2 regions of the Paenibacillus sp. GD4 genome follow, and region 2 is predicted to be linked to the other one. Evidence: riboswitches for the same ligand, from Rfam matches in the RefSeq annotation. Region 2 holds a riboswitch; the other holds the start of a gene.
What was found. Region 2 has a riboswitch for thiamine pyrophosphate ahead of tenA (thiaminase II). Riboswitches for the same ligand answer to the same signal wherever they lie in the genome.
Positions count from the first base shown of each region.

Region 1: another riboswitch for thiamine pyrophosphate. It lies ahead of RAC89_RS17860 (ECF transporter S component); the one in region 2 lies ahead of tenA (thiaminase II).

Region 1 is NZ_JAVCYK010000001.1:3,681,958-3,686,975, reverse strand. It holds gene RAC89_RS17870 (energy-coupling factor transporter transmembrane component T family protein) at 1-160, opposite strand, end outside; gene RAC89_RS17865 (ABC transporter ATP-binding protein) at 184-1,698, opposite strand; gene RAC89_RS17860 (ECF transporter S component) at 1,698-2,294, opposite strand; TPP riboswitch at 2,414-2,518, opposite strand; gene RAC89_RS17855 (hypothetical protein) at 2,692-2,892, shown strand; gene asd (archaetidylserine decarboxylase) at 3,030-3,818, shown strand; gene RAC89_RS17845 (MFS transporter) at 3,835-5,018, shown strand, end outside.
Region 2 is NZ_JAVCYK010000001.1:3,247,281-3,252,298, reverse strand. It holds gene RAC89_RS15625 (iron-containing alcohol dehydrogenase) at 1-951, opposite strand, end outside; gene tenA (thiaminase II) at 1,188-1,871, opposite strand; TPP riboswitch at 1,971-2,072, opposite strand; gene RAC89_RS15615 (ferritin) at 2,171-2,674, opposite strand; gene RAC89_RS15610 (DUF1450 domain-containing protein) at 2,772-3,059, opposite strand; gene nfsA (oxygen-insensitive NADPH nitroreductase) at 3,126-3,860, opposite strand; gene RAC89_RS15600 (TetR family transcriptional regulator) at 3,857-4,513, opposite strand; gene RAC89_RS15595 (YhgE/Pip domain-containing protein) at 4,593-5,018, opposite strand, start outside.

The sequences.
Region 1 (5,018 bases), 430 kb from region 2:
AGGCAAGCAGTAGTAGTACGAACATCCATGTCGTATTCGCCAGCACATTGATGTTATGCGTTAGCAAGATAAGCAAAAACAGAACAACCGATAGCAACAGCTTGTAGCTCGGGTTCACCCGATGAAGCCACGTCTCCTTGATATCCCAGGCCTGCTGCATCTTCTCTTCACTTCCCTTCTGCCCTAATTCACCGGCTCGCAAATTCTTTGCTCCTCGAACCGCCGTACATATTGTTCGGGTGACAGCACCGCTGTCAGCCTTCCGTTCTCCACTTCCCATACCGTTGTTGCAAAATAACGGACGAGCTCCGGATCGTGTGTTACCATAATGATCAGCGTACCTTGTCTGCGCCAGCCCTCCAGCAGCTCGAGCAGGGCGAACGTGTTTTCCGCATCTTGCCCGAAGGTAGGCTCATCTAGAAGAAGAACCCTCTGCTGCTTCACCGTTGCGGCGGCTACGCTTAGCCTTCGCTTTTGCCCTAGAGACAGCTGATAAGGATGCAGCTCCCTGTGTCCCGCCAAGCCGAATTGCTTCAGCAGCTGCTCCGTCTTCTCCTGAACGAGAGACTCCGGGTCTCCGTCCCTGCGGAAATTGAAGGCCAGCTCCTCCTTGACGGAATCGGTCACAAATTGCATCTCGGGATTTTGAAACACATATCCGGTGGAATCTCCAATATCCTCGAAGCCGCGGACGAGATTTCCCCTTACCTTGTATTCGCCCTTAGTCGGAATAAGCTGCATCAGTCCTTGAAGGAGTGTGCTCTTGCCGGCGCCGTTCTCTCCGACAACGGCAATCCAGTCCGCACCTGCCGCTTCTGCGGTATCCACATGAATCCTCGGTGCCTTGCCGCGATAGCCGCTCCACTGTCTCAGCTTCAGCAATGGCTCAACGGCTCCATCGCTAGGCAGGGCGCCGCCACGTTTTGTCGCATCCCAGTACCGTGGACTTGCCGTATAATCCGACCACACGCCGGGATACCAAATGCCATACTCCTGAAGCTCCCGCTTATGATCGCGAAACACGCTGGCAGGCTCTCCGTCGGCGAGAATCGAGCCCTCGTAGTCGAACAAGACGACCCGGTCCACGAAATCCACGATCTCGTCGATCTTATGCTCTACGATGATGACCGTCTGATCCCTTGTCACCTCTTTCACCGTCGTCCAAACCTGCTTGGTCCCCTCAGGGTCCAGCAAAGAGGTCGGTTCATCCAAGAACCAAACCTCCGGCTGCAGGGCGAGCAATGACGCAAGAGCCAGCCGCTGCTTCATGCCTTGAGAGAGCGAGGCAATCGGCACATGCGGGTCGGGCAGCTGCAATCCAACCTGCTCCAGATACCGGCGGATCAAGCCCGCCATATCCGGCCTAGGCACCTGCATATTTTCCAGTACAAAGGCGATCTCCTCATCCACAAACGGCATGCAGAACTGCGATTCGGGATCCTGAAACAAGTAGCCCGAAGCCGCCGGCACCACACTGCTGTCACAAAGCATCGGCACTTCAATCGCTTGTGGGATCAGCCCGCTTAGCACCTGCAGCAAGGTCGACTTTCCGCAGCCGCTCGGACCGAGCAGCAGCACCTTCTCTCCATGTCTGACGGAGAGGGACAGCTCCTCGAAGAGAAGTCCGTCGCTCCCCGGAAATTTAAGCCGCAGCCCTTCCACAGCAGCCGCCAGTTCCTTCATAGCAATCGTACTCATTACATCTTCGTCGTCTTGCGGTTCAGCGCATCATAGTCGGCGCGGCTTGCCGGCCGTACGAGCTGAGCCACACCGGTAGCCTCCAACGCCTTCACCAAGCCGGCAGCCACGAAGCCGCAGATCACAAACGCCCCCACGAATCGGAAAACGATATACAGCACCAAGCTCCAGGTTTGCAATTCCGTCATGTACCCCTTGAAGAAATCGAACACCAGTGCGCCTGCGCCTGCGGCCATTCCGGCCAGTCCCGCCGTTACGGCCGAGTAACGGTTATACCCTGTTGCAGCGAACAGCAGCTCGGCGCAAATCCCTTGCACCAGACCGTACGTTAACGCCTCGACGCCGAACGGGGAACCGAGCAGCAGCTCTCCGCTTGCCGCTGCCGCTTCAGCCAGAAAGGCAACCCCGGGCTTGCGAATGAGCAGGAACGCTACCGTCGATGCAATAAACCACATCCCGTACATCAGCTGCTCGAGCTGAAGTCCGGGTGCTTTAGCCACCTCATACACGGCGGCCCAAAAATGATAAATGGCAGCAAGGACAACGGAAATAACGACGGTGACCAAAATATCGGTCAGCTTCAAACCTTTGGACATAAACCTCACAACTCCTTTTTTCCTTTTGTTTTGTCAACCGGGTTCCGAGACATGTATGCCAAAAAGGGCCGCCTCCGCAAAACTATGGAAGTGGCCCAGATGAGCTTATCATGATCGCGCGCATACGCTCTCCACTTCCCTACGCTGGCATAATCCAGATCAGGTTCAGAGGGTCTAGGATCTATTGATCCAGTCTCAGCCCTACGGCTCCCCTAGTGACATAACTCATATTAAGCACCTTTGCTCCGATTGTCAACGAATAAATTCCGTAGGAAGATAGAACATTTTAGGTAATTTTTATAAAAATTGTGTCACATTACGCAAGTAAATCGTTGGCAACCATGCTAAGATATAGGTAATTGGTACCTCTATTTCGCTAAGGGAGACATTCTTATTAATGAATCAAATCGATGAATTGAAGCAGCAGCTGCTTTGGGTCACCACGGAGCTCGTTTCGGAATGTCCTTACTGCATATGTATTTCAGATGATCCCCAGCTGCGGGCCCCTATCTCCTGCACCAAATATTCCGGCTCCAAGAACCCGATTCTTGTGAATATCTCGGCCTGCTTAGCCTGTCAGGAGTACAAAAAGCAATAATTACGTGAAGAGAAAGGCCCCTCCGGGCCTTTTCTTGCTGTTTAGGCGACTTTTTCTTGGTTGCGCTTGCTCCCGGAATGTGTCACTATAGTCGGTAGGACTTTACAAATATGAAGAAACAGGTGAACCTAACCAGCATGAAACGTTCGTTATTCCGGCTTCTAACCGAGCTATCCTCCCGCAAAACCATTTCCCGAATGACAGGAGCCTTTGCCAAATCCAAGCTCAGCCGCGGGTTCATCCCGCAATTCGCTAAGACCTACGGCATTCCCGTCGAGGATGCGGAGAAGAGCCTTCATGAATATGCATCGCTGAACGACTTTTTCACCAGACGGCTGAAAACGGGGCTCCGTCCCATCCATACGGCTCCAGGCGCCATGGTCAGCCCTGTCGACGCCCTGATCACCGGCATGGGACCGATTCAAGAGGGATTGATCCTGAATGTCAAAGGTCAGGATTACACCATTGACGAGCTGCTCAATCATTCGCCGCGGATGGTGAATTATAAGAACGGTTTTTTCTATGTACTGTACTTGAGTCCAACGGACTATCACCGCATTCATACTCCGGTCAGCGGCATCATCGTAGAGAAGGAGCACATCCCCGGTAAGGTTTATCCGGTCAACGACTTCGGACTGCGCTTCATGCGACGGGTGCTCAGCCGCAATGAACGATTGGTCACGTACATGCAGCATGAAGGCGGCGAGGTTGCCGTCGTCAAGGTCGGAGCGTTGAATGTAGCCAGCATCCGGTATGTCGATCCGCTTCCGGATCGGCTGGAGCGCGGCGATGAGCTCGCTTACTTCGAATTTGGTTCCACCATCGTACTACTCACCGAGACCGCCACGTTCGAGAGCCGGGCTGATCTGAAGGTAGGAAGCAAAGTAAAAATGGGCGAGGCTCTCGGTACCTTTATGCAAAAATAAGGAGATGAGCTTTCCCATGCAAGTGCAGCCAAGTGCTGCGGCCGTTTCTTCCATAGGAAGGAAGCAGGCTGCGGCACCGCAGTCAGACATCAAGCCAACCGTGTTTCGTATTTTGTTCGCCATCAGCTTGGTCCATCTGTTAAATGACACGATTCAGTCCGTCATCCCGGCCATTCTTCCGATTCTGAAGGATTCCATGGGGTTAAACTATATGCAGTCCGGCGTCATCGTCTTTGCCTTGAACATGACGTCCTCCGTTATGCAGCCGATGATCGGCCTCTACGCCGACAAAAAGCCGACTCCTATGATGCTGCCGCTCGGCATGGGACTTACCTGCATCGGGGTGCTCGGATTAGCGCTGGCACCGAATTATGCGCTTATCCTGCTGTCCGTGCTGTTCGTCGGGCTAGGCTCCGCCATTTTCCATCCGGAGTCCTCCCGCGTTGCCTACATGGCGGCGGGCTCCCGCCGGGGCTTGGCGCAATCGATCTTCCAGGTCGGCGGCAATTCCGGACAAGCACTCGCGTCCGTCATGACGGCGCTCGTCTTCGCGCCGCTTGGCCAGTTCGGTGCCATCTGGTTCACGCTGGTCGCCGGACTCGGCATCGTCGTCCAGCTGACCGTTGCCCGGTGGTACGGCGGCTACATGGCGGCGAACCCTCCGGTCCAACGGTCGGGAGCTGTCCGTACCATGAGCCCCGCCCGCAAAAAGCAAATTACCTTTGCGGTCAGCATGCTGTTGTTCCTGATCTTTGCCCGTTCGTGGTACAGCATGGGGATCTCTACCTATTATCCGTTCTTCTTGATGGAGAAGTTCGGCATCAAGCTGGAGCAAGCACAGATCTATATCTTCCTGTTCTCCGCTGCGGGAGTGTTCGGTACCTTCCTCGGCGGTCCGCTCTCCGACAAATTCGGGCGGCGCAACCTGATTTTCTTCTCGATGCTGGGGACCGCGCCTTTGGCGCTGCTGCTTCCTTATGCAGATCCCTTCTGGACTCATGTAATCCTGCTCGTGAACGGATTTATACTGCTATCCAGCTTCTCGGTTACTGTGGTGTATGCTCAGGAGCTTCTCCCCGGCAAGGTGGGCATGGTATCCGGCCTAACGATCGGCCTTGCCTTCGGTCTCGGCGCATTGGGCGCCGTAGCGCTTGGCGGTATGATCGACCGGCTGCAGCTGACCCCGGTCATGCAGATGAT
Region 2 (5,018 bases):
GTGATACATGGAAATAATGAATAAGGTTGCTATGCTCACCTTGACCCCATGCAGCTCCGGATCATGCCCCTGCATGACGTGCAGCATCTCCCAGTAATGAGACATGTGGTGCTCCGAGCCGGATGCGGGACGGGAGTTACCCAGCATCTGCATGGCGATTCCCGAAAGAACCAAGCCTTCCATTACATAACCTACGGCTTCCTTCTTCCCATCAGCTAAGCCTTGGACATGATTGATACATAAGGACAGTGCTTTCACCATCATTTTTGAAATAAGAGGACAGTAATGCTCCTCCTCCACCGCAGCCGCCAGCTTCCAATCGCAAAGCGCCGTGATTTTGGCCAGCATATCCCCGAAGCCAGCCGCCATCATCTCCCGCGGAGCCGCAGCCAAAATATCCAGATCCCCGATAATGGCCGCTGGAGAAACGGCAAGGAACGTTTTCTTGAAGCCTTCCACAAGCAGCGGCGATCCGGTAGAGGCATACCCGTCCATGGACGGTGCGGTGGCTACGACAAGATAAGGAAGGTTCAGCTTATAGCTTATATATCGGGCCGTATCGTTCAGTGTACCTGCGCCCACCACAATGATGAATTCCGTATCCGGTTCGATGTCGATCAGCGCTTTGCCCAGTGCCTTTTCATCCGCGTACAGGTTCTTCTCATGATTCACGCTAAGCGTAATATCGAGTCCTTGCTCGCTTAGCATTCGGTACAGCCGCTCCCCTGCGGCCTCATAGGTACGATCGTCTGCGATCAACAAGGCCTTAGTGCCCAATTGCAGCTCGGCGATCACCTCGTGTACGCGGCAAAGCGCCCCTTCCTCGATGACGACCTTTTGCAGGTCGACCCTGTGCTCCTGACCGCATTCACAGCGATAGACGAAATGGACCAGCTCCTCGAGCCGTTTATCCAGCATTTCGCCACGGTAGGCTTCCACTAGCTCCTTCATTCTCCTGCTCCTCTCCCGTTACCGATCCCCACTAGACCTTCTACAGGCTCATCTCTACATTGAACATTTGTCTCACTATAAAGCATTTGTTCAAAATTAGGTTCATTTTATCACACTGTAATTTTGCGTGTAAACATCATTTTACAGCGTGCGGCGGCCGGGGCAAGTTCGGTTTCCATCGAAAAAAAGACGCTTTCCCCGCAAAGAGTTCTTTCCCTACGTTGAGGCGTCTTCCTTCACTTCAGCTTCACTGGCCAATCCTGCACATGATACGCCATGTCCCAGAACATATATTCCATTTGAGCGCTTAGCTCAAAATGCTCGCGCATCCGCTCACGTTCGGCCGTTGTCGCCCGCTCCTCTGCCCATACGTCAATTCTCCGGCAAAGCTCCCGCGTTGCCGAAGCTATTCGTTCCGAAGCATAAAACTGGATCCAATCATAGTACGGATGATCCGGCTGAGGGTTGAACTCCTTGACCAGCCTTTCCCCAATATCCCAGTAGATCCAAGGACAGGGCAGCAGTACACACATGATTTCTCCCAGCGTTCCTTCGTGAGCAACCGTGAGCATATGCCGAATATAATGATGAGCGGCAGGCGCCGGCCGGAAGCCCTGCAGGTCCTCGTAGCTCACCCCGGCGGCTTCACAGAAGTTTCGATGCGGATGGGTTTCATCGTTAAGAATAAAGCCGATTTTCTCTTGAAAATAGGCCATCTCCTCCCGTGTGGAGCATTTGGATACCGCCAGACCGTAAGCGCGCACATATGCATTCAAATATTCGTAATCCTGTTTCACATAATGGATAAGCTGATCGGCCATCAGCTCCCCACGGCCCACGCCCCGAATGAAGGGATGATGATAATTGGCTTCAAAAATAGCGTCAAAGTCCTGCCTAAGCTGCCCGGTAAAGCTAGTCATATTGTGCTTCCTCCTCATACCGCCTCAGTGCTGAGACAAGGATAACAAAAAACCTCTCCGACGAAGGGAGAGGTTCGCTGACACAGCTCATGTGACAGGATCTACGGCTCTCCACTTCCCTACGCTGGCATCACCCAGATCAGGTTCGAAGGGTCCGGGATGGCATCCCGTCTCAGCCTGTCGGCTCCCCTAGTGGTATTTCTAACAGGAAAATGGTACCATATCGGTCTCGGTTAAGCAATGCTAAGATGGCTCCAAAACAAAAACGGCAGCCCCTCGGTGAAGAGCTGCAGCTTCCGTTATTCCGCCGGCGGCACAAAGGTCCGCTTCGCAAGCTCGGCATCCAGCATGAAGAAGGCATTGCTGTCTTTATCAATGCGCTTCAGCTTCTGAATCAGTCCGTCGAACATCGCTTCCTCTTCCACCTGTTCGTCGATAAACCATTTAAGGAAGTGAATGGTCGCGTGCTCACGATCATTCAGAGCCAGATCGGAGAGATGATAAATACGCCGGGTTACCTCCTGCTCATGCGCGTACCCTTGCTCAAATGCATCCAGCACCGAGCTGTATTCGTTGTTCGGGTCCGGCATTCCTTTGAACGTTACGCGTTTGCCGCGTGCGTTAAGGAACTTGTAGATTTTCATCGCATGAAACCGCTCTTCCTCCGCTTGCACAATAAAAAAGTTCGCGAAGCCGTCCAAGCTCTCCGCCGAACAATAAGCCGCCTTAGCCAGATACACCTGGGAGGATAGAAATTCGAAATTCATTTGGTCATTCAATGCTTGATATAAGGGCTCGTTCAATGCAGGATGCTCCTCTCAGTACGTTCATGTAATGGTCGTCAGACCTTACGTTATTCCAATATATTGTAACCGAAATTACCGTCAATATGAATCTCTATTATGAACTCTTCAGCAGAGCGCTCAGCTTCTCGTACAGCTCCTCCGGCGACATGGCGCAGATCGTATCCTTCTTGCCGATCTTCACAAAGCATTGCTTGGAGCACATTCGGCAGTTTCCGAGACAATCCTTCTTCTTCTGCTTCAGGTCTGGGTACTGTTCCTTCATCGTTCGGTAGACGGATTTGGTGCCTTGCTTCCAATTCTTGCAGCAGTACTTGATCTTCTTCATGGATGGCAGCCCTTCTTTCAAAAAGTATCCGTTATTCCAAATGATAATGCTTCTCATTCTCACTGTCAACACGAAAAAACGCCTTACCCGAAGAATCATTCCTTCAGGGCAGGCGTTATAGGATTATTCCTGTAAAAATCCTTTGCTCTTCAAAAACGGCTTCATCTGCAGCCGCAGCGGCTTGGAGGCCCGCTCCGACATCTCGCGCGACCAGACGGTATCCCGCTTTCCGCCGGAACGCTCAAGTATGTAGCTTCGGTACTCCCGATCGTAGGAAGCGACTTCCTCGTTATGCTTCCCTTCGTCGTACACATCCGTATGCACCACGGCTGTCTGTGGAAGGCGAGGCCGCTGATCCGGCGCTTGCTCCGGGTATCCGATACACATCCCGAACACCGGGTACACCAGCTCCGGAAGCTTCAACAGCTCGGATACTTGCTCAATCTGGTTGCGGATCCCGCCGATGTAGACGATGCCGAGTCCCATCGCTTCGGCCGCTACTGCTGCGTTCTGTGCGGCCAGCGACGCATCCACGGTGGCGATGACGAAATTCTCGGTCGTCCGTGCCAGCTCTTTCCCATACAATCCACAGGCATGCTGCAGCCGATGCAGGTCGGCGCACCATACGAGAAATTCCGCACACTCGAAGATGTAAGCCTGATGGCCTGCCAGCTCGGCAAGCGCCTTACGCAGCTCGGGGCTTTGAACCCGGATGACGCTGTACGCCTGCATGTTGCTGGAGGTCGAGGCTCGCTGTGCCGCGGCTATGATAGCTTCGAATTGGTTCTCGGGGACAGGCTGGTTCGTAAATTTGCGAATGGACCGGTGCTTCAGCAGCAGCTCCAGCGTTTCCTTCATAGGGTGCTTCCTCCTTCTTTCGGTGCCGGAATAACCGGAAGCTTCTTCGGCATGTCCGAACCTAATGCTCTGAGTACGAAGAGAGCCGCCTGATTAGCCGTCTCCTCTCCATTCTCCACCTTGGTATCCAGAATCGGCGCAAAGTACTCTCGTTTCTTGTGAGCCAGAACGATCCCGACAACCATCATCATGGCATAATCTAGGGAGTCATACTGAAACCGCCCAAGAGCCTTCCCCTTTTCCAGCAGTTCTCTTACCTTCTGCCACACCGGATGGGTAAAAGCGGTGACCGAGCAAATTCGCGTTGAATTGATCGTCATCTCCTGCTGCAGGATCGAGCTCAGCTCCGGGTCGGTGAAGCTGAACAAGATCACCTCGCGGACGATGAGCGCAAGGCCCTCGACCGGCTCCTTCAGCAGCTCTTCATATTGTGGTATGCGCTGTCCGGGAAAAAAGCTTTCGAACAGGGCGCGGAATACGTTCTCTTTCCCTCCGAAATAGTAGGAGACTAGCGCCACATTGGCACCGGCCTCTTCGCAAATTTGGCGTACGCTGGTACCGTCATACCCCTGCTGGGCAAACAGCTTCTTGGCGGCGAGCAAAATGCGGATTTTCATATCGGAATCGTTGTGTGCCATAGCTGCACTCCTCATGTCAACGCGTTAGCATTCATTATAATCGTTTCCTCTTGCTGTATGCAAACGTCTCCATGACGCAGAACCCGCTGCAGAACTAGGATAAAGCCGGCTTGCCGGCCGGTGCCGCCGCCTTCGTGGTAGCCTCTTTGCGCAGACCGGTTGCAAGGGCACCCAAAGCTGCACAAACGACCGCGATGGCCGCTAGAGCCCATGCTGCGGAAGCTGCACTCGGTCCGCCGAACAGCAGGTTCATGCTCCCTTCGACGGCATAGGTCGCCGGCAAATATTGGCTAATGCTATGGTAAAAGCTGCCCAGCAGCTCACGCGGCACCATCGCTCCCGAGGAAACTAGCTGTATGGACAGGCTGGCGATGTTAAGCAGCATGCCTGCCATACCGAACACGATTAAGAACAATTGGGAGAAGAACATAAAGGTAAGCAGGAACAGTGACTGGAACAGCCACATGGCCGCGAAGCCGGCTACGGTTTTTCCTCCGAGCAGCAGCACCAGCGCAGAGCC